DNA from 4 places in the Kocuria sp. UCD-OTCP genome. Region 3 is predicted to be linked to each of the others. Evidence: riboswitches for the same ligand, from Rfam matches in the RefSeq annotation. Region 3 holds a riboswitch; each other region holds the start of a gene.
What was found. A riboswitch is a leader RNA that binds a small molecule or an ion and turns the genes downstream of it on or off. The one in region 3 is predicted to bind S-adenosylmethionine.
Positions count from the first base shown of each region.

Region 1: linked by a shared signal. The riboswitch ahead of H488_RS20350 (acyl-CoA dehydrogenase family protein) and the one ahead of H488_RS29660 (bifunctional o-acetylhomoserine/o-acetylserine sulfhydrylase) in region 3 are both predicted to bind S-adenosylmethionine.
Region 2: linked by a shared signal. The riboswitch ahead of H488_RS29835 (ABC transporter ATP-binding protein) and the one ahead of H488_RS29660 (bifunctional o-acetylhomoserine/o-acetylserine sulfhydrylase) in region 3 are both predicted to bind S-adenosylmethionine.
Region 4: linked by a shared signal. The riboswitch ahead of H488_RS21540 (hypothetical protein) and the one ahead of H488_RS29660 (bifunctional o-acetylhomoserine/o-acetylserine sulfhydrylase) in region 3 are both predicted to bind S-adenosylmethionine.

Region 1 is NZ_AOSQ01000001.1:211,271-216,266, reverse strand. It holds gene H488_RS20355 (MFS transporter) at 1-944, opposite strand, end outside; gene H488_RS20350 (acyl-CoA dehydrogenase family protein) at 948-2,285, opposite strand; SAM riboswitch class I at 2,399-2,493, opposite strand; gene moeB (molybdopterin-synthase adenylyltransferase MoeB) at 2,625-3,800, opposite strand; gene H488_RS20340 (thiazole synthase) at 3,797-4,681, opposite strand; gene thiS (sulfur carrier protein ThiS) at 4,683-4,922, opposite strand; gene H488_RS20330 (FAD-dependent oxidoreductase) at 4,919-4,996, opposite strand, start outside.
Region 2 is NZ_AOSQ01000031.1:4,827-9,822, reverse strand. It holds SAM riboswitch class IV at 71-185, opposite strand; gene H488_RS29845 (CoA-binding protein) at 328-792, opposite strand; gene H488_RS29840 (maleylpyruvate isomerase N-terminal domain-containing protein) at 878-1,555, opposite strand; SAM riboswitch class I at 1,663-1,767, shown strand; gene H488_RS29835 (ABC transporter ATP-binding protein) at 1,773-2,606, shown strand; gene H488_RS29830 (aliphatic sulfonate ABC transporter substrate-binding protein) at 2,702-3,745, shown strand; gene H488_RS29825 (ABC transporter permease) at 3,742-4,563, shown strand; gene H488_RS29820 (AMP-binding protein) at 4,623-4,996, shown strand, end outside.
Region 3 is NZ_AOSQ01000030.1:11,019-16,014, forward strand. It holds gene metX (homoserine O-acetyltransferase MetX) at 1-1,166, opposite strand, end outside; gene H488_RS29660 (bifunctional o-acetylhomoserine/o-acetylserine sulfhydrylase) at 1,163-2,569, opposite strand; SAM riboswitch class IV at 2,646-2,761, opposite strand; gene H488_RS29665 (VOC family protein) at 2,904-3,542, shown strand; gene H488_RS29670 (CPBP family intramembrane glutamic endopeptidase) at 3,566-4,345, opposite strand; gene H488_RS29675 (S9 family peptidase) at 4,459-4,996, shown strand, end outside.
Region 4 is NZ_AOSQ01000003.1:30,450-35,445, forward strand. It holds gene betT (choline BCCT transporter BetT) at 1-386, opposite strand, end outside; gene H488_RS21510 (TetR/AcrR family transcriptional regulator) at 563-1,093, shown strand; gene H488_RS21515 (DMT family transporter) at 1,097-1,444, shown strand; gene H488_RS21520 (DMT family transporter) at 1,444-1,767, shown strand; gene cspE (transcription antiterminator/RNA stability regulator CspE) at 1,990-2,196, shown strand; gene H488_RS21530 (hypothetical protein) at 2,304-2,492, shown strand; gene H488_RS21535 (hypothetical protein) at 2,595-2,891, opposite strand; SAM riboswitch class IV at 3,310-3,435, shown strand; gene H488_RS21540 (hypothetical protein) at 3,449-3,676, shown strand; gene H488_RS35915 (PIN domain-containing protein) at 3,688-4,071, shown strand; gene H488_RS21545 (glycosyltransferase family 4 protein) at 4,075-4,996, opposite strand, start outside.

The DNA.
Region 1 (4,996 bases), on a different contig from region 3:
ACCGAGACGACCTTCCGGCCCACCCGGTCGGACAGCCAGGCCCAGAACGGGGTGGAGAACAGGCCGATGGCCGAGGCGATCATCACCGCGGTCACGCCCGCGGCGCTGTCCCCGCGCACGTCCCGCAGGTAGGTCAGCATGTAGACCGTCACCAGGTAGTAGACGGCGTTCTGGGCCAGGCGCAGGCCGATCGTCACCAGCACCGGGCGGCGGTGGTGGACCAGCAGCTCCCGCAGGGGAGCCTTGGCCACGTTCCCCGAGGCCCGGTGCTCCAGGAACTCCGGGGCGTCGGCCACCCCGAGGCGGATCCACAGGCCCACCGCCACGAGCAGGGCCGAGAGCAGGAAGGGGATGCGCCAGCCGTAGGCGGCGAACTGCTCCTCGCTCATGACGTTCTGCACGATGAAGAACGCGCCGGTGGCCAGCAGCATGCCGGCGGAGGAGCCGATCTGGGTGAAGGACCCGAAGAACCCGCGGTGGCGGGCCGGTGAGTGCTCCACGCTCAGCAGCGCGGAGCCGCCCCACTCGGCACCGGCGGACAGGCCCTGGAGGATGCGCAGGACCACGAGGCCGACGACGGCCCACCAGCCGATCACCTCATAGGTGGGCAGCAGGCCGATCAGGGTGGAGGCCACGCCCATGAGCAGCAGCGAGGCCACCAGCAGGGCCTTGCGGCCGATCCGGTCCCCCAGGTGCCCGGCGATGATCCCGCCCAAGGGTCGGGCGATCACCCCGACCGCGAGCGTGGCGAAGGACGCCACGATGCCGCCGAGCTCGGTGGCCATGGGGAAGAACTGGACGTTGAAGACGAGTGCGGCGGCGGTGCCGTAGAGGTAGAAGTCGTACCACTCGATGGTGGTCCCGGCGAAGGCCGAGGCCAGGACGCGCTTCTTGCCGTGGACGATGCTGCTGCGGCCCGGGGCGGCCGTGGTCGTGGTGCTCATGCGTCAGGCTCCTGGGGTTCGGTCGGCGTCGGCCGTGACATCGGTCGTGGCGCCGGTCTTCGCGTCGCCGATGGCGTTCAGGCCCTCCGGCAGGGTGCCGTTGATGAGGTAGTCGCCGAGGGCTCGGGCGCGGAAGGCGATCGGGTTGTGGGTGGCCACGGTCTGGGCGTTGCGCCAGTGCCGGTCCAGGCCCTTGGCCGTGGACGTGGCGGAGGCGCCCACGGTGAGGAACAGGTCCTGGGCCGCGCCGAGCGCCAGCTCCGGCACGGTGACCTGGGCGTGCTCCACGGCGATCTCGGACTCGTGCAGCGCCGCCGGGAGGGCCCCGGTGAAGTCCGGCCGGTCGGCGCCGGCCGCTGCGGCGGCGGCGATCCCGGCGTCCAGGGTGCGGGCGGCGTGCAGGACGGTGGCCTCGGCGGCGAAGGCCTTGGCGGAGATCCGCCCGGTGGCCTCCTGGATCAGCGGGTCGTCGCGGAACGGCAGGCCGAGCCCGGTGTTGAAGGTCCGCCGGCGTCCGGCGATGGTCTCCACCGCGTCCCTCCGGGCCGCCCGCGCGATGCCGGCCAGCACGGCCAGCAGCACGAGCTGGAAGAAGGCGGCCTCGTGGACGGCCTCCGCGCTGCCGGCGGTGCGGTCCAGCACGGCGTCCTCCGGGACACGCACCCGGTCGAAGACCGCGGTGCCGGTGCCGGTGAGCTTCTGCCCGAAGCCGTCCCAGTCGTCCTCGAGCGTCACACCCTCGGCGTCCGTGGCGACGACGGCGAAGCGCCGCCCGTCGCGGCCGTCCAGGGCGGCCGAGACGCGGGTGTAGTCGCAGAAGACGGAGCCGGTGGCGTAGAACTTCCGGCCGGTGAGCTCCCAGCCCTCGGCGGTCCGGCTCAGCACGGTGTTCAGGGTGCCCAGCGCGTTGCCGCCCTTCTCCGTGGAGGCGTTGCCGACGGTGGCTCCGGCCAGCACCCGCGGGTACCAGACCTCCTGGAACTCGCGGGGCAGGAAGCGCAGGGACTCCACGAAGCCGTGGTGGGAGCGGTAGAGGTGGGCGATGTTGGAGTCGGCCTCGGCCAGGTCGACCAGCAGCCGGGTGAAGTCCTCGAGGCTGACCCCGGGGCCGCCGTGGGCCGCCGGGACGCGCAGGGCACCGAACCCGGCCCGGTCCAGCCGGCCGACCTCCGCGTAGGGCAGCGCGCGCCGGAGGTCCCGGTCCAGGGCGCCGGCGGCGATCTCCGCGAACAGCGGCCGGAAGTGCTCCCGCAGCCCGGCGTAGTCCCCGGGCAGGCCGGCGGGGAGGTCCGTGCCGGCGCGGGGATGGGCGGTGGTCTCCTCGACCGTGCTCGGGGTCATGCGGTGGTCCTCTCGGTCGCACCGAGGATTGCCGGTCGGCCAGTCGCGCCGGGGGCGGGCCCGGTGGCGTCAGCGCCGGAGGCTGACGTCACGGGCCGACTGCAGATCCGGGATCTCCATCGGTTCTGGCATTAGCACCCTGACCCCGGAGGAGGGCGGGTTGCTGCGGCGTCGTCGAGCCAGATCTCTCAGCCGCTCTGAATGGGGCGCTTGCCATGGCATCAGACCGCCCGGTCCGGGACCAACCGGATGACGGGCGCACGTCATGGAATGTCACGACGGCGTCACAGAAGGTCACGTCCTCCGCGGTGGTGTAGCGGTGTGCCGCAGGAGACCGGATCAGTAGACCGGCTGGCCCGGGTCCACCTGCGCCACCCAGGCGAGCACCCCGCCCTCGAGGTGTCGGACCCGCTCCTCCCGCCCGGCGTAGAAGGACCGCAGCGCGGCGAGCGCGGTCGCGGAGCGGGCCCCGGCCTTGCAGTGCAGCACGAGGTCAGCGCCGCGGGCCTCCGGCGGCAGGGCGTCCGCGCCGCGGTCCAGGATCTCCTGCAGCGGGACGGGCACGGCGCCGTCGATGGCCACGAGCTCCCGCTCCCAGTCCTCGCGCACGTCCACCAGGGCGAAGGACGCCTCCCCGCGCTCCCGGCGCTCGAGCAGCCGGGCCAGCTCGGCCGCCCCGACGGTCTCGGAGGGGTCCGCGCCGGGCAGCGCGCAGACCGCGGCGGGCCGGGCCACCGCGGTGACCGGGGCGGCGTCGGGATCCGGGGTGAGCCGCATCTCGCGCCAGGTCATCGCCAGCGCGTCGTGCAGCAGCACCCGCCCGAGCAGGGGCTCCCCGGTGCCGGTGACGAGCTTGACGGCCTCGGTGACCATGACCGCGCCGACGGTGGCGGGGAGCATGCCGAAGACCCCGCCCTCGGCGCAGCTGGGCACCTCGCCGTCCGGCGGGGCCTCGGGGTAGAGGTCCCGGTAGGTGGGCCCGTGCCCGGCCCAGAAGACGCTGACCTGCCCCTCGAAGCGCAGGATGGAGCCCCACACGCAAGGCGTGCCGGTCAGGGCGGCGGCGTCGCTGACCACGTAGCGGGTCGCGAAGTTGTCGGCGCCGTCCAGGACCAGGTCGTACCCGCCGAGGATGTCCACGGCGTTGTCCGCGTCCAGCCGGACGGGGTGGGTGCGGACCTCCACCAGCGGGTTGAGCGCGGTGACGGCCTCGGCGGCGGAGACGGACTTGGGGCGGCCGACGTCGGCGGTCGTGTGCACCACCTGGCGCTGCAGGTTGGAGACCGCCACCACGTCGTCGTCGACGATCCCGAGGGTCCCGACCCCCGCCGCGGCGAGGTACTGCAGGGCCGGGGACCCGAGCCCCCCGGCGCCGACGACGAGCACGCGGGCGTTCCGCAGCCGCCGCTGGCCGCGGGTCCCGATCCCGGGCAGGGTCAGGTGCCGGGCGTAGCGCTCGAGCTCCTCGCGGGTCAGTTCGGGGCCGGGCTCCACGAGCGGGGGCAGCGGGCTCACGGCCGCTCCCCCACGGGCGCCCAGTCCCCGCGCGGCACGTCCGCCGGGCCGACTGAGGAGCCGGCGGACGACCCGTCGGCCCGCCCGGCACCGGCGGCGTCCGTGTCGATCCGCCCGGCCATCGACGAGGACGCCTGGGCGTGGCGGCGGGCCGGGATGCGCCCGGCACCGGCGGCGAGCCGGCCGGCGAGCACGGCGTGGCGCATCGCGGTGGCCATCGCCACCGGGTCCTGGGCGCGGGTGACGGCGCTGGCCAGCAGCACGGCGTCGCAGCCCAGCTCCATGGCCAGGGCGGCCTCGGAGGCGGTGCCGATCCCGGCGTCGAGCACCACGGGGACGGACGCCCGGGAGGCGATGAGCTCGATGTTGTGCGGATTGAGGATGCCCAGCCCGGTGCCGATGGGGGCGCCCAGGGGCATCACCGCGGCCGCGCCCAGGTCCTCGAGCCGGCGGGCGAGGGCCGGGTCGTCGGAGGTGTAGGCGAAGACCTTGAAGCCGCGGGCCACGAGCTGCTCGGTGGCGTCGAGGAGCTCCACCACGTCGGGCAGCAGCGTGTCCTCGTCCGCGATGACCTCGAGCTTGACCCAGTCGGTCTCGAGGGCCTCCCGGCCGAGCTCGGCGGTCAGCAGCGCGTCCCGGGCGGTGTAGCACCCGGCGGTGTTGGGCAGGATCCGGATGTCGTTGCGCTCGAGCAGCGCGAAGAGGGAGTCGCCCTGGCCGGGGGCGTAGCGGCGCAGGGCCACGGTGGTCAGCTCGGTGCCGGAGGCCAGCAGCGCCTGCTCCAGGGTGTGCAGCGAGCTCAGGCCGCCGGTGCCCATGATCAGCCGGGAGCTCAGCTCGATGCCGTCGAGCACGAGGGGGTCGGGGTGCGGGGCGGTCACGTCAGCCTCCCTGGACGGCGGTGATGATCTCGATGGACTGGCCCTCCGCCACGGGGGTCCGCCGCCAGCGGCTGCGGGGTACGACCGCGGCGTCCACGGCCACGGCCACGCCGAGGCGCCCGCCGTCCAGCGGGGCGCCGTCGGGGCCCAGGGGGCGGCCGACGGTCTCGGCGACGAGGTCGACGACGGTCGCCTCCGCCGCCACGCGGTGCGGGCGGCCGTTGAGGGTGATGGCGGTCATCGGGTGCTCCTGCTCCGGGGCCCGGGCCCGGCGGCGGCCGGCGCGGGATCCCCTCGACGGGCCTCGACGGGGCG
Region 2 (4,996 bases), on a different contig from region 3:
CCTCCCGGGTCGATGCCGACCCGCGCCCGTGCGTCGTGGAGACCTGCCCGCGGGTCCGACGCACTGGTGGGCGCCGTACTTGCCGCGGAGCACGTGCACCGCGGCCCGATGTTCATCTGGGGCACCCCGCTACGGGAGAGGGTTGCCGCCCGACCAGCCAGAGCTTCGTGTCGGGACTCGTCATCGTCGTCGGGGGACAGCTTAGCGGGTGGCCCCTGACCGGGTGCAACCCCTGTGCGGTCCCGCCGCACGGGGACGGTCCCGGCCCGCATCGGGCCTGCGCCCACCCGGTTCGGGCGGCTCCGCCGGGTCGCTCAGCCGGGTCTTTCAGCCGGGCGGGGCGAGCGGCGGGGTCCGGCCCGGGTCCAGGGTCCAGCCCCGCCGGAGCAGGGACCGGAGCTCGATCAGGGGGCAGGTGTCCATGACCACGTCGAGGCCGGCCCGCTCCGCCCGGGCGGCGGCGTCCTCGTCGACGACGCCCAGCTGCAGCCACACCGCGGCGGCGCCCACGGCGATGGCCTGGTCCACCACCGCGCCGACGCGGCGGGAGTTCACGAAGCAGTCCACCACGTCGATCGGCCCCGGGACCTCGGCGAGCGTGCGGTGGCCGGGCTCGCCGTGCACTGGCTCGCCCTTCGGGTTGACCGGGACGATCGTCATGCCGAGGTCGTCCCGGATCCGCTTCGCCACCGAGTGCGCCGGACGGGCCGTGTTGCCGGTCAGCCCCACCACGGCCCACCGGCCGGGCCGTGTCATGAGGCGGTCGATGACGGCGGGGTCGTTGCGGCTCATGCCCCCAGCCTGGCACGGAACCCGTTCCCCCTCCTTCTTCCTCCGCGGGATTGCACGTGTCGGCGACCTCGCGGAGGGGGGAGGGTCAGGAGAAGAGCGGCAGGAGGTCCGCGTGCGCGCCCAGCTCCGCACGCTCCTGGGCGGTCAGCTCCGCCCGGCCGGTTCCCACGCGGGCGAAGTGCTCGTCGCTCCAGTGCTCGAGCGGTTCCCGCTCCCACAGGTCGGTGAGGACCCGGCGGACCTCGGCGAGCCCGTCCACGGCGGGACCCGGGGAGCCGTCCAGGTGCTGGATCAGGTCCAGGTGGTGGACCGTGGCCTCCACCGCGAGGGTGCTCAGCAGGTCCTCGACGCGCAGCACGTGCCCCTGGGTGCGGACCGCGCCGTCGCCGCAGTGTTGCGCGGCGTGCACGAGCGCCCGGGTGGTCTCGCGGTGGAGGGCGCGCACCGGCTCCCAGTCCAGGACCATGGACGCGGCCACGCGGGTGTGGCGCCGGGCCTCGGCGGCCCCCGCGGGATCGCCGCCCCAGTCGGTCCAGTAGGTCGCGGCGTCCCGGTCGGGGCGGGCGGTGGTGGGCGTGTGCAGCGCGACCAGCCCCCGCAGGGCGTCCATCGCGCAGTGGTGGGTGAGGTCCCGGACCGACCACCCCGGGCAGCCAGTGGCGGCCCAGGAGTCGTCGTCGCCGAGCCCGTCGAGGACCGCGCCGAACGCCGCGCAGGCGTCGCGTACCAGGTCCGCCCGGGCCGGGCTTCTGCGGCTCGTCATGGGTCCATGGTGGGGCACGGAGGGCTCCCGTGCCAGCGATGTGTCGCGATCACCACGGATGCGACGGATTTGCCAGGGAACACGCCGAGGACGTTCAATTGGTGGTGTAACCATCCGGAGCGGCTGAGAGACCTGGCTCGTCGACGTCGCAGCAACCGGCACGGATCCGTCTGATCCTCCGTGCGAGGTGCTAATGCCAGGACCGATGGAGTTGATCATGAGCACTTCCCTGCTGGGCTCTGCGCCGGCCACCGCACCGGGCACCGCGAAGCGCGCCTTCTCCGTGGCCTTCGAGCACGTCGGCAAAGCCTTCCCGTCCGGCCGCGAGACCCACCACGTCCTGCAGGACGTCGACGTCACGGCCCGGCCCGGCGAGGTCCTGGCGGTCCTGGGGCCCTCGGGGTGCGGCAAGTCCACGCTGCTGCGGGCCGCGGCGGGGCTCGACACCGCCTCGGCCGGACGGGTGCTCATCGACGGCACCCCCGTGTCCGGCATCGACCCGCGCTGCGCGGTCGCCTTCCAGGAGCCCCGCCTGCTGCCGTGGCGCTCGGTGCGCGAGAACGTCCGCCTGGGCCTGCCCCGCGGACTCCCCCGGGACGAGGGGGACGCCGTGATCGACGACCTGCTGCGCCTGGTGGGGCTCACCGCGCACGCCGGCCACCGTCCCCGCGCGGTCTCCGGCGGCATGGCCCAGCGCGCGTCCCTGGCCCGGGCCCTGGCCCGCAATCCCGGGGTCCTGCTGCTCGACGAGCCCTTCGGCGCGCTCGACGCCCTGACCCGCCTGAAGATGCAGGACCTGCTGCTCACGATCCACGCGGCCCAGCCCACCACCGTCCTGCTCGTCACCCACGACGTCGACGAGGCGCTGCAGCTCGCGGACCGGATCGTGGTCCTGGGCCGGACCGGGCCCACCGCCCCCGCCTCGATCAGCACGATCCTCGCCGTCCCCGGCGAGCGCCCCCGGGACCGGGCCTCCGAGGTCCTCGCCGAGCTGCGCGTGCAGCTCCTCGGCCACCTCGGCGTCGACACCCACCACCCCGCGACCCGCTGACGCGGCCCACCCCCACCCCGACTCCCCTCCCCGGACCAGCGGCGGCACCCGCCCGCGCCGCCCGGCACCGTCCGTCCACCACGAAAGGCTCCGCCATGCCCCTGCCCCAGCGCTCCGTCCGCACCGTCCCCGCACTCGCCGCCGTCCTGGCCCTCGGCCTGACCGGGTGCATGGCCGGTGAGGGCTCCGGTGAGCCGCCCGCGGAGGCCGCCGGGGACGGCACCGTCCGCGTGGACTGGGCCACCTACAACCCGCTCTCCGTGGTGATCAAGGAGAAGGGCTGGCTCGAGACCGCGTTCGCCGAGGAGGGCATCGAGGTGGAGTGGGTGCAGTCCGCCGGGTCGAACAAGGCCAACGAGGCGCTGCGTGCGGAGGCGGTGGACATCGGCTCCACCGCGGGCTCCGCGGCGCTGCTGGCCCGCAGCAACGGCACCCCGATCCGGGTGATCGACCTCTACTCGCAGCCGGAGTGGTCCGCCCTGGTCACCACCGCCGGCAGCGAGGTGCAGGAGGTCGCGGACCTCGAGGGCCGCACCGTGGCCGCGACCAAGGGCACCGACCCGTACTTCTTCCTGCTCCAGGCCCTCGACGAGGCCGGGGTGGACGCCGGGGACGTCACGATCCAGAACCTGCAGCACGCCGACGGCCGCGCCGCCCTGGAGAACGGCCAGGTGGACGCCTGGTCCGGGCTCGACCCGATCATGGCCGCCGCGGAGGAGAACGGCGCGGAGCTGTTCTACCGCAACGTCGACTTCAACACCTACGGCTTCCTCAACGCCCACGAGAGCTTCCTCGAGGAGCAGCCCGAGGCCGCCCAGACCGTGGTGGACGTCTACGCCTACGCCCGGCAGTGGGCGCAGGAGAACACGGAGGAGACCGCGCAGCTGCTCGCCGAGGCGGCCGGGATCGAGCTGTCCGTGGCCGAGAAGGTGCTCGAGCGCACCAACCTGGACATCGACCACGTGCCGGGCGACGAGCAGCTGGCGGTCCTCGAGAAGGTCGGGCCGATCTTCGTGGAGTCCGACGACGTGGCCGGCCAGGAGCAGATCGACGAGGCGCTCGGGAGCATCGTGGAGAGCTCCTACGCCGAGAACGCCGACGCCTCCCGCGCGGCCGAGCTGGTCGGGGCCGGGCAGTGACGCAGCCACTGGCCCCCGCCGAGGAGGCGCAGCGTCTCGAGGACGCCCCCGCCGCGGCCCCCCGGCGGCGGCCGCTGCTGCGCACCGGGCTGGGCCTGCTGCTGCCCGCCGCGCTGCTGGTGCTGTGGCACGTGCTGTCCACCGCCGGGATCTTCAGCGCCGTGCAGCTGCCGGCCCCGCTCGCGGTGCTCGAGGCCGGGATCGGCCTGCTGGCCGGCGGGGACCTGTGGACCCACGTGGGCATCTCGACCCAGCGCGTGCTGATCGGCTTCCTGATCGGCGCCGGGCTCGGCCTCGTGGCCGGGTCCTTCATCGGTCTCTCCCGCTGGGGCTCCACGCTGGTGGGCCCCACGATCGGGGCGTTCCGCGCGGTGCCGTCCCTGGCGTGGGTGCCGCTGCTGCTGCTGTGGATCGGTCTCGGCGAGGACTCCAAGGTCACGCTGGTGGCCATCGGCGCGTTCTTCCCGGTCTACACCACCGTCTCCGCGGCCCTGCAGCACGTGGACCGCAATCTCATCGAGGCGGCGCGGGCGTTCGGGCTGCACGGGCTGCGCCTGCTCACCACGGTCCAGCTGCCGGCCGTCATGCCGTCGGTCATCTCGGGGCTGCGCCTGGCCCTGGCCCAGGCGTGGCTGTTCCTCGTGGCCGCCGAGCTGCTGGGCGCCTCCATGGGCCTGGGCTGGCTGCTCACCGACTCGCAGAACAACGGCCGCACCGACCGCCTGCTCCTCGCCATCGTGCTGCTCGCGGTGCTCGGCAAGGCGACGGACGCGCTGCTGGGAGTCTTCGAGAAGTGGGCCGCCAAGAAATGGGCCTGACACGTGCGCCTGGCACAGTGGAACCGTCGTCCGTGCCGGCCGGAAAGGACAGCAGCACCGTGAGCTTCAGCTGGAGCGACCCCTCCTCCCCCACCCCCAATCCCGCCCTGGTCTCGGACGAGGCCCGGATCGCCTTCTGGGAGGCGCAGGCGTCGCGCCTCGACTGGGCGCGGCCGTGGACCACCGCGCACCGCTTCGAGGCCCCGCGGCGGCTCGGGACGGACGAGCAGGGCGGCCCCACCTGGTCGGTCCCGGAGATCGCGTGGTTCGAGGGCGGCAGGCTCAACGTGGCCCACAACTGCGTGGACCGCCACGTCGAGGCCGGCCGCGGCGCCCACGTGGCCCTGTACTTCGAGGGGGAGCCCGGGGACCGGCTGGTCTACACCTACGCCGACCTGCAGCGGGAGGTCTCCCGCGCCGCCAACGCCCTGCT
Region 3 (4,996 bases):
GTCTCCACGAGCAGCTTGCCGAGCTGGGGAGCCTCGATGAGGAAGCCGTCGTGGCCCGAGGGCGAGGTCAGGGTGTGCCGCCGGACGTCCCCGGGCAGCGCGGCGGCCAGGACGTCGGACTCGCGGGGCAGGTAGAGCCGGTCGGAGTCCACCGCCGCCACGAGCCACTCGCACGAGGTCACGGACAGCGCCTCTTCGAGCGTGCCGCGGCCCCGGGCGACGTCGTGGGACATGAGCGTCTCGTTGACGGCGAGGTAGCTGTTGGCGTCGAAGCGGCCCGCCAGCTTGGACGCCTGGTGGTCGAGGTAGCTCTCCACCTGGTAGCGCCCCCGCCCGCCGGCGTGCGTGTCGATGACCTGCTCCTCGGCCTGCGGCGAGCGCCCGAACCGGTGGTGCAGCTCGTCGGCCGAGCGGTAGGTGATGTGGGCGATCCGCCGGGCCAGGCCCAGGCCCGTGACGGGCGGCGGGCCGTCGTAGTAGTCCCCGCCGCGGAAGTGCGGATCCTGGCGGATCGCGAGGTTCTGCGCCTGGCCCCACGCGAGCTGCTCGGCGCTGGACTGGGCGCACGCGGCGACCACCGCGCACGCCCGGACCCGGTCCGGGTGGGTCACGGCCCACTCCAGGGCGCGGGCCCCGCCCATGGAGCCGCCGATGACCAGGCGCCAGGCGTCGATGCCGAGGGCGTCGGCCAGCGCCGCCTCGGCGTGCACGGAGTCCCGGACGGTGATGAGCGGGAAGCGGGAGCCCCAGGGGCGGCCCTCGGGGTCCACGCTCGGCGGCGCGGGGGTCGCCGGGCCCGTGGACCCGTAGCAGCCGCCCACGATGTTGGTGCAGACCACGAACCACCGGTCCGTGTCGATGGCGGCGCCGGGGCCGATCAGGCCCTCCCACCAGCCGCCGCTCTCGGCGGCGCGCCGCTCGGCCTCGGGGGCGCCGGGGCGGGCCCGGCCGGCCGCCACGTGGGTGTCCCCGGTGAGGGCGTGCTCGACGAGCACCGCGTTGGAGGCGTCCGGGGCGAGCGTCCCCCACGTCTCGTAGGCGATCCGGACGTCGGGCAGCCGGAAGCCCGACTCGAGCTCCAGCTCGCCGATCCCGGCGACCCGCGGCACGCCGTCCTCGCGGACGGCGGTCCCGGCGCCGGAGCCCCTCACGACCGTCACGGTCACTCCTGTCCTCCCTGCGCGGCCGCGGCCGCTGCGAAGCCCTGCTCCAGGTCCGCCAGGATGTCGTCGATGTGCTCCAGACCCACGGACAAGCGCACGAAGCCGGGCTCCACGCCGGCGGCCAGCTGCTCCTCGGGCAGGAGCTGGCTGTGCGTGGTGGACGCGGGGTGGATCACCAGGGAGCGGACGTCGCCGATGTTGGCGACGTTCGAGTGCAGGGTCAGGGCGTCCACGAAGGCGGCCCCGGCCTCCCGGCCGCCGTCGAGGACGAAGCCCAGGATCGACCCGGCGCCCCGGGGCGCGTACTTCTGCGCCCGCCCATGCCACGGGGAGGACTCCAGCCCGGCCCAGGTCACCGAGCGCACGTCCTCGCGGGCCTCGAGCCAGCGGGCCACCGTCCCGGCGTTGGCCACGTGCCGCTCCATCCGCAGGGACAGCGTCTCGATGCCCTGCTCGATGAGGAACGCGTTGAACGGGGAGATCGCCGAGCCGAGGTCGCGCAGCAGCTGCACCCTGGCCTTGAGGATGTAGGACAGGTTGACGCCGAAGGGCCCCTCCGCGCCCAGGGCCTCGGCGTAGACGAGACCGCCGTAGGACTCGTCCGGCTGGTTGAAACCGGGGAAGCGGTCCGGGTAGCGGCCGTAGTCGAAGGCCCCGGAGTCCACGATCACGCCGCCGATGGCCGTGCCGTGCCCGCCGAGGAACTTGGTGGCCGAGTGCACCACGACGTCCGCGCCCCAGCGCAGGGGCTGGACGAGGTAGGGGGTCGCCACGGTGTTGTCCACGATGAGCGGGACCTCGTGGTCGTGGGCGATCCCGGAGACCGTCTCGATGTCGAGGACGTCGTTGCGCGGGTTCGGGATCGTCTCGGCGAAGAAGGCCTTCGTGTTCGGCCGGACCGCCCGCCGCCACGCCTCGGGGTCGTCGGGGTCGGAGACGAAGGTGGTCTCGATGCCGAGCTTGGGCAGCGTGAACTTGAAGAGGTTGTAGGTCCCGCCGTACAGGCTGGGGCTGGCCACGAGGTGGTCTCCCGCGCCGGCGACGTTGAGCACGGCGAACGTCGTCGCCGACTGCCCCGCGCTGAGCATGAGGGCGCCCACGCCGCCCTCCAGGGCGGCGATCCGGTTCTCCACGACCTCCGTGGTCGGGTTGCCGATCCGCGTGTAGATCGGGCCGAGCTCGGCGAGCGCGAAGCGGTCGGCGGCGGCCTGGGCGTCGGGGAAGACGAAGGACGTGGTCTGGTGGATCGGCAGGGCGCGGGAGCCGGTGACCGGGTCGGGGCTCTGCCCCGCGTGGATCTGCCGGGTCTCGAAGGCCCAGCCCCCGGGGTTCTCCGGGGTGGGGCGCTCGGCCGCGTCGGTGCGGGCGGCGGAGGCGTCGGTGCTGGAGGCGGGGAGATCGGACATGCCGTGGGACTCCTTGTGGATCTCAGGGGTCCCGTCCCGGCCGAGGCGGTGCGGCCGGGAACGGCCGGGCGCCGGGGACCCGCGCTTGCTCGCTCGCCGGACGCGAGGAGCCTGGTCTTCACCCAGGGCACCCCACCGCGGTGGAGGGTTGCCGGCCAGCTAGCTGGGGCTTGGACGCTGGCGCTCATGACCTGGACAGCATTCTCCGGATCAGGCCCGCACGGCGTCAAGCCGGGGCCGGGCGTGACGCCCCGGCCGGGGCGTCGCCCGCACGGTGCCCGGCGCGTCGCGGGCCGATTTGGAGACGAAACTCACAGGGTGCCACGATGTGCCCATGAGAGTCGACCACGTGTCCTACGCCTGCCGCCCGGAGGGCCTGGAGGCCACCACCGAGCGCATCGCCGACCAGCTCGGGATCGAACCGGTCAAGGGCGGGGTGCACCCCCGTTTCGGCACCCGCAACATGATCCTGCCGCTCACGAACCACCAGTACGTGGAGGTCGTCGAGGTCCTCCAGCACCCGGCGGCGGAGAAGGCGCCCTTCGGACAGGCCGTGCGGGCCCGGTCCGCCGCCGGCGGCGGCTGGCTGGGCTGGGTCGTGGAGGTCGAGGACCTCGCCCCCTTCGAGCAGCGCCTGGGGCGCCGCTCCGTGCCCGGCCACCGGGTCTTCCCGGACGGCCGGTGCCTCGAGTGGCACCAGATCGGCGTCAAGGGCCTGATCGCCGATCCGCAGCTGCCGTTCATGATCCACTTCGACTCCGCCCCGGAGATGCACCCGTCCCAGGCGCGGATCACGGACGTCGGGCTCGCGGGGATGACCATCGCCGGTGCCCCGGAACGGGTCGCCGAGTGGCTGGGCGCCCCCGTCGAGACCGCGCTCGAGGACCTCGAGGTCGACTGGCGCTATCCGGACGGCACCCCCGGGGTGCTCTCCGTCTCGTTCAGCACCCCGGACGGCGCCGTCACCATCTGAGACCGGGCACCGCGGGGCGGGGCTCAGCCCAGCAGCCGGGCTGCCCCGAGGAAGCCGACGGCGTCCAGCAGGAAGTGCGCGACGACGAGGGGCATCACCCGGCCGGTGCGCCGGTAGAGCTCCGCGAAGACGAGGCCCATCACCACGTTGCCGAGGAAGGGCCCGATCCCCTGGTAGAGGTGGTAGCTGCCGCGGAACAGGGCCGTGACCACCAGCACCACGGGCCAGCTCCACCCGATGCGGGTCAGCCGGTCGGTCAGGAACGCGACCACCACGACCTCCTCGACCAGGGCGTGGCGCACGGCCGAGAGCAGCAGCACGGGCACCGTCCACCAGTGCGCGGCGAGCCCGGACGTGGTCACCTCCGCGGTGACGCCCAGGGCCCGGCCGGCGCCGTAGAGCGCCAGCGTGCCCAGGCCCATGAGCAGGAAGAGCACGGTGCCGAGGCCCAGGTCCGGGAGGGGCATCCGGGCGTCGAGGCCGATCCGCCGGCGGACCGTGCCCAGCGCCCCGGCGGAGCCGGCGAGCAGGTAGAGCGCGAGCAGCACCGGCACCAGGTCCAGGGCGATCCCGGTGAGCTGGCGCAGCAGGTCGATGAGGGGCTGCGGGCTCAGCGGCGGGTTCATCGTGGCCTGCGCCTCGGAGAGCGGTCCGCGCGCCAGGTGCTCGGCGAGGGACAGCACCGCCCAGAGGGCCGAGGCGCCCAGGGACACCCCGAGCACCAGGAGCACCTGCACCCACAGGTCGGCGCGGGTGGAGCCGAAGGCGGGCGGTCGCGGGGCGAGGTGGGCAGGGGTGCTCATGCGGCCATTCTGGCACCGGCCCGCCGGCCGCCCCGTGCAGCCCGCGCCGGGCGCCCCCGGGCCCGCCCGGACCGCCCCTCCCCACCCGGGACGTCTTCCCTAGGATGGGGACCATGACTGTCCTTCCCCCGCAGATCCGCCAGCAGCCCGTCGAGCGCGCCTTCCACGGCCACGTGTTCTCCGACCCGTACGAGTGGATGCGGGACAAGGACTCCCCCGAGGTGCTGGCCCACCTCACCGCGGAGAACGAGTACGCGGAGTCCGCCACCGTCCACCTCACGGGCCTGCGGGAGACGATCTTCGGGGAGATCAAGGACCGCACCCAGGAGACCGACCTGTCCGTGCCCAGCCGGCGCGGCGCCTGGTGGTACTTCGCCCGCACCGTGGAGGGCGGCGCGCACCAGGTGTTCTGCCGGGTCCCGGCCGTGACCACCGGCGACGTGCTGGCGGACTGGACCCCGCCTGTCGTCGAGCCCGGCACCCCCATGGCCGGGGAGCAGGTGCTCCTCGACGCCAACGCGGAGGCCGCGAAGCACGAGTTCTACTCCCTGGGCAGCTTCGACGTCTCCGAGGACGGGGAGCTGCTGGCCTGGGCCGAGGACGTCACCGGCGACGAGCGCTTCACCCTGCGGGTCCGGGACCTCACCACGG
Region 4 (4,996 bases), on a different contig from region 3:
ACGGGCTCGGCCACGGAGAAGAACAGCAGGTCGATGCCGATGCCGGCGGCGAAGAGCATCGCGGTCCAGGTGAACAGGTTGTACTGCGGCTTCGAGTGGTCGGGGCCCATCTTGATGGTCCCCTCGCGGGAGAACGCCACGACCAGGACGAAGACCGTCACCACCGTGGCGGTGAGGACGTAGAACCAGCCCATGTTGGTCGCGATCCAGCCGACCACGGCGCTGATCACCGCGGAGGCCTGGTCGGGGGCGAGGATCGCCCACAGGGAGAACAGGACGATGGTGATGCCCGAGCCGGCGAAGACCGTCCGGTTCACGGCCGGCCGGGAGCGCCCGGCGGGTGGGGTGCCGCTCTCGGGCGGTGACTGGTGCAGGGCGGAAGTCATGGGACGAGTCCTCCTGGAAGTGGTGATCCGGGTCGGGGAGCACCTGCCGGGTCCAGCGCGGACCGGGCAGGGGCGGGACGTCGTCGTGCCCGCGGACCGGTGCGGCGGCCGAAACCCGCGCCCCGGGGATGCTCAACATCGTGTCACCACCCTTCCGGTTGGTAAAGTTCTTTCTCATGAGCACCTCCTCCCGCGAGCGCATCCTCGACGGCGCCCTCGAGCTGATCCGGGGCGGCGGCACGGTCTCCCTGGCGTCGGCCGCGCGGCAGGCGGGTCTGACCAAGCCCGGGGTGATGTACCACTTCCCCACCAAGGAGGCGCTGATGCTCGCCCTGGTGGACCGGGTGATGGACGGCTGGGACACGCAGATGGCCCGCCGCCTGCCCGGCCCCCCGGAGCAGGTGCCCGCGGCGGAACGGCTGCGCGCCTACCTCGACTGGTGCCTGTCCGGGGAGGTCGACGAGACCGACCTCGTGATGCTCACCGACCAGCGGCTGCGCGCCACGCTCAAGGAGCGCTGGGTCGCGCGGGTGGAGCCGTGGGTGCACCTGCCCGCGGACCTGCCCGCCGAGCGCCGGAGCCGGCTGCTGGCCGTGCGGCTGCTCGCCGACGGCGTGTGGTTCGCCGACGCCGCGGGCGTCTTCGCCCCCGACCCGCAGGAACGGGCCCGGGTCAGGGCGGTCGCCGACGAGCTCCTGGAGGGCTGAGCCGTGCTGCGCCGGCTGCTGCTGCTCGCCGCCGTGCTCGCCGAGGTGGCGGCCACACTGTCGCTGAAGGCGGCTCTGGACGAGCCCGCCTGGTACGCGCTCGTCGTCGCCGGCTACCTCGCCGCGTTCACCCTCCTGGCGGCCGTGCTGCGCCGCGGCATGCCGGTGGGGGTCGCCTACGGCGTGTGGGCCGCCCTCGGGGTGATGCTCACCGCTCTGGCGGCGGCCGTGGTCTACGGTGAGCGGCTGAGCCCGGCCGTGCTGGCCGGGATCGTGCTGGTCGTGGCCGGCGTGCTCTGCGTGGAGCTCGGCTCCCGCCGCCCCGCCCCCGAGACCGAGGAGGCGGCCTGATGGCCTGGCTCTTCCTCAGTGTCTCGATCCTCACCGAGGTCGCCGGAACCCTGTCCCTGCGGATGGCCGCCCGGGGCCGCCGCCGCTGGTACGCCGCCGTGGCCGTCGGCTACCTGGTGGCGTTCACCTGCCTGAGCCTCGTCCTGGCCGAGGGCATGGCGCTGGGCGTCGCCTACGGCATCTGGTCGGCCTCCGGCGTGGCGCTGACGGCACTGGCCGGCCGGGTCCTGTTCCGCGAGCCGTTCACCTGGGTGACGGCGGCCGGGGTGGCCCTCATCGCCGGCGGAGTGCTCCTCATCGAGCTCGGCGCCCCGCCGGTCTGAGCGGTCCCCGGTGCCGGGCCGGGTCCGGCGCCCCGTCCCGGGTGGTGCGGCGCCGGATCTCGTGTAGAGTAGTCCGCAGTTGTTGAGGTTCGTTTTTGTCTTTCAAGCAGTTCGGCCCACTCGGGTGCAGCAGTTTTTCTGAGAAGACGTTTTCCATGCATCACAACTGTTTTGTTTCTCGAACGTCGGGAAACGTTCATCTCATGAAGGATCAGGTCTCCCATGACTACCGGTATCGTCAAGTGGTTCAACGCTGACAAGGGCTTCGGCTTCATCACCCCCGAGGACGGCTCCAAGGACGTCTTCGCCCACTTCTCCGCGATCAACTCGAACGGCTTCCGCTCGCTGAACGAGAACGACCGCGTCGAGTTCGAGACCCAGGACGGCCCCAAGGGCCCCCAGGCTGCGAACATCAACGTCATCTCCTAAGGATCTTCCGCGGGCTCCGGCCCGTTGATCCTCCAGAACCGTCGTCGGGCTGCGCCCGGCGGCGGTTCTGTCGTCGTACCCGCCGAGCAGCACCGGGAGGAAGCGCCGTGACCGTTCCCGATCCGCTCCCCGCCGCGGAGGAGCCGGAGGACCCCTTCGTGGTGAACCGGGTCTCCGACGCCGAGCTGGACGTCTCCGTGCCGTTCGAGGTCGAGGCCTCCGAGTGGGGATTCGACGGCTCCGCCGACGAGGCCGGCGGCGGCTGGGGCTCGGCGGGGGACTACGGCCTCGAGTGAGCACCCCGCGGGTCCCACCGGCGCTCTGGACGTCACCGTCCTCCCGCACGACGGAGGCCGCAGCCCGACGGGCTGCGGCCTCCGTGCGCTCCTGTCCGCCGGCTATGCCGACAGCGGGAGGGACGAGGGGTGGAGCTTGAAGAACGGGTGCCGTCCGGTCGCCGCGAGGGCTCCGGGAACGAGGAGCTGGCGGTACTTGGCGCACCATTGCGCCGTACCCTCCGTGTGCTCCGCCGCGGCGGCCAGGTCGTCGGCCTCGGGGCTCAGGTACTCCTGCACGTCCCCGTCGGTCGACGTGAGACGGACGAGGTGGAGATCGGGGAGGGCGGTGACGGTCACGTCGATCCACTCCTCGCGCTGGTCGGTGGTGATGGCTGTTCTTTCTTCGGACATGGTCATGTTTTCTCCTGACGTTCTTGCAGGCATCCGATGGCGTTGCCCGCCGCTTCGTCATCCGATCCACCCGGGAACATCGGGTTGGCGCGCAGCGGGTCGGAGCCCCTCCACGGTTCCGCCGGGGATCGTCGATCTCCGGCCGAGGGCGTGGACGCCGCATCTCGAGAAGCAGGTTCAGGCTACCCCGCGGCACCGACACCTCGACAAGCGAGTCGTGAGTTGTGTCACTGAAACGTAATGCGCGGGGCCGTCGCCTGCGCCGTCCCCGGTCCTGCGGGACCCATTCCAGCGCAACGATGTGTCGTCGAGATGTCCGGGCGGTGACAGCCCGGGGAAGGCCTGTGCACAGGAGGGGGGCACCGGATCCGGCCGGGGCGCCGCACGCGGACACGGTTCGGCCGATGTGGTTCAATGGGGAGAGCTTCAAGAGACCCGGTCGGCAAGCTCCGACTTGACCGGGCACCAACCCCATGTTCACGGGTGGTTCGGATGACGAAGCGGCTCGCATCGCCGCAGCAGCGGTACCCGGTGCGAGCAAGAGCGCACGAAGGATCCCGGTCATGTCCGACCCCCGCCACTCCGCCGCCCGCACGGGCGCGTTCCCCCAGCCCTCCCCCGCTGTCCCGGCCACCGGGGACGGGACCCGCCGCGACCCCGCGCCGAGCGTCCCGGCGATCAGCGTCTCCGCCATGAGCGTCGAGGACTACGCCCGCGTGGTGCAGGTCCGCACCGAGTTCGTGGACTTCCTGCTGGCTCCGGCCCGCGGGGAGCTCGCCGCCGCGGCCTGAGGCCCGCCGCCGTGGACCTCCTCCTGGACCGTTCCGTGCTGCTGGGGGTGCGCACCCCGGAGCGCTGCCCCGAGCTGGCCGAGGTCCTGCGCCGGCACGGACACCGGCGGCTGTTCCTGCCCGCCACGGTGCTCGGGGAGCTGCTCGCCGAGCGGCCCGACGAGACGCTGTGGGCGGAGCAGCTCGAGCTGCGCTTCCCGGGCCGGGTCCTCCCCGCGGACGCCGCCGTGGCCCGGGCGTGGGGAGCGCTGGCCGCGACGGGGGCGGCCGATCCGCTCGCCGGGCTCACCGCGGCCACGGCCCTGGTCCACGGGCTGACCGTGCTGACCGCGGAGCCGGGGCGGTACGCCGGCACCGGGGCGCCCGTGCTGGACGCGTCCCCCGCCCGCCGGTAGCCCTCAGACGGCCCGGCGGTGCCGGCGGCTGCGCCCCTGCCCCTGCGCCGAGAGCGCCACGGCGCGCTCGTAGTGCTCGAGCAGCTGCCCGACCAGCACGTCCCACGTCCGGCCCTGGACCGCCGCGTGCGCCGCGACGCCGAACGCGGCCCGCTTCGCCTCGTCGCCCAGGAGATCCGCCACGTGCCCGCGCAGCGCCCCGAGGTCGCCCGGGGGATAGAGCCAGCCGGTGCGGGACCGGTCCACGAGGTCGAGGGGACCGCCCCGGCCGGTCGCGACCACCGGCACCCCCGAGGCCATGGCCTCCTGGATCGTCTGGCAGAACGTCTCGAACTCGCCGGGGTGGACGAACACGTCGAAGGACGCCATGATGCGCGCCAGGTCGGCACCGCTGCGGCGCCCGGTGAAGTGGGCCTGCGGGAGCCGGCGGCGCAGGGCGTCCTCCTCCGGGCCCGAGCCCACGACCACCAGGCGGGTGCCGGGCAGGTCCGCGACCGCGGAGAGGTCCTCGACCTGCTTCTCCGGGGCGATCCGGCCCACGTAGCCGACGATCCGCCGGCCGCCGCCGACCTCCTCCCGCCACCGCTCGTCCCGGTGCCGGGGGGAGAAGCGGGTGGTGTCCACCCCGCGCCGCCACAGGTGCACGTCCTGGACGCCGTGCTCGGTGAGCTGCCGGACCGCCGCGGTGGACGGCGCGAGCGTGAGCGTGGCGAGGTTGTGCATGGAGCGCACGTGCCCCCACAGGAGCTGCTCGAGGAACGGGGCCCCGTACTTGGCCGCGTAGCCGGGCACGTCGGTCTGGTAGACCGCCACGCACGGCACCCCGAGCTGCTGGGCCGCCAGGATCGCCCGGCGGCCCAGCACGAACGGGGAGGCCACGTGGACCACGTCCGGCCGGAAGCGCTCCAGCTGCCGCCGCACCCGG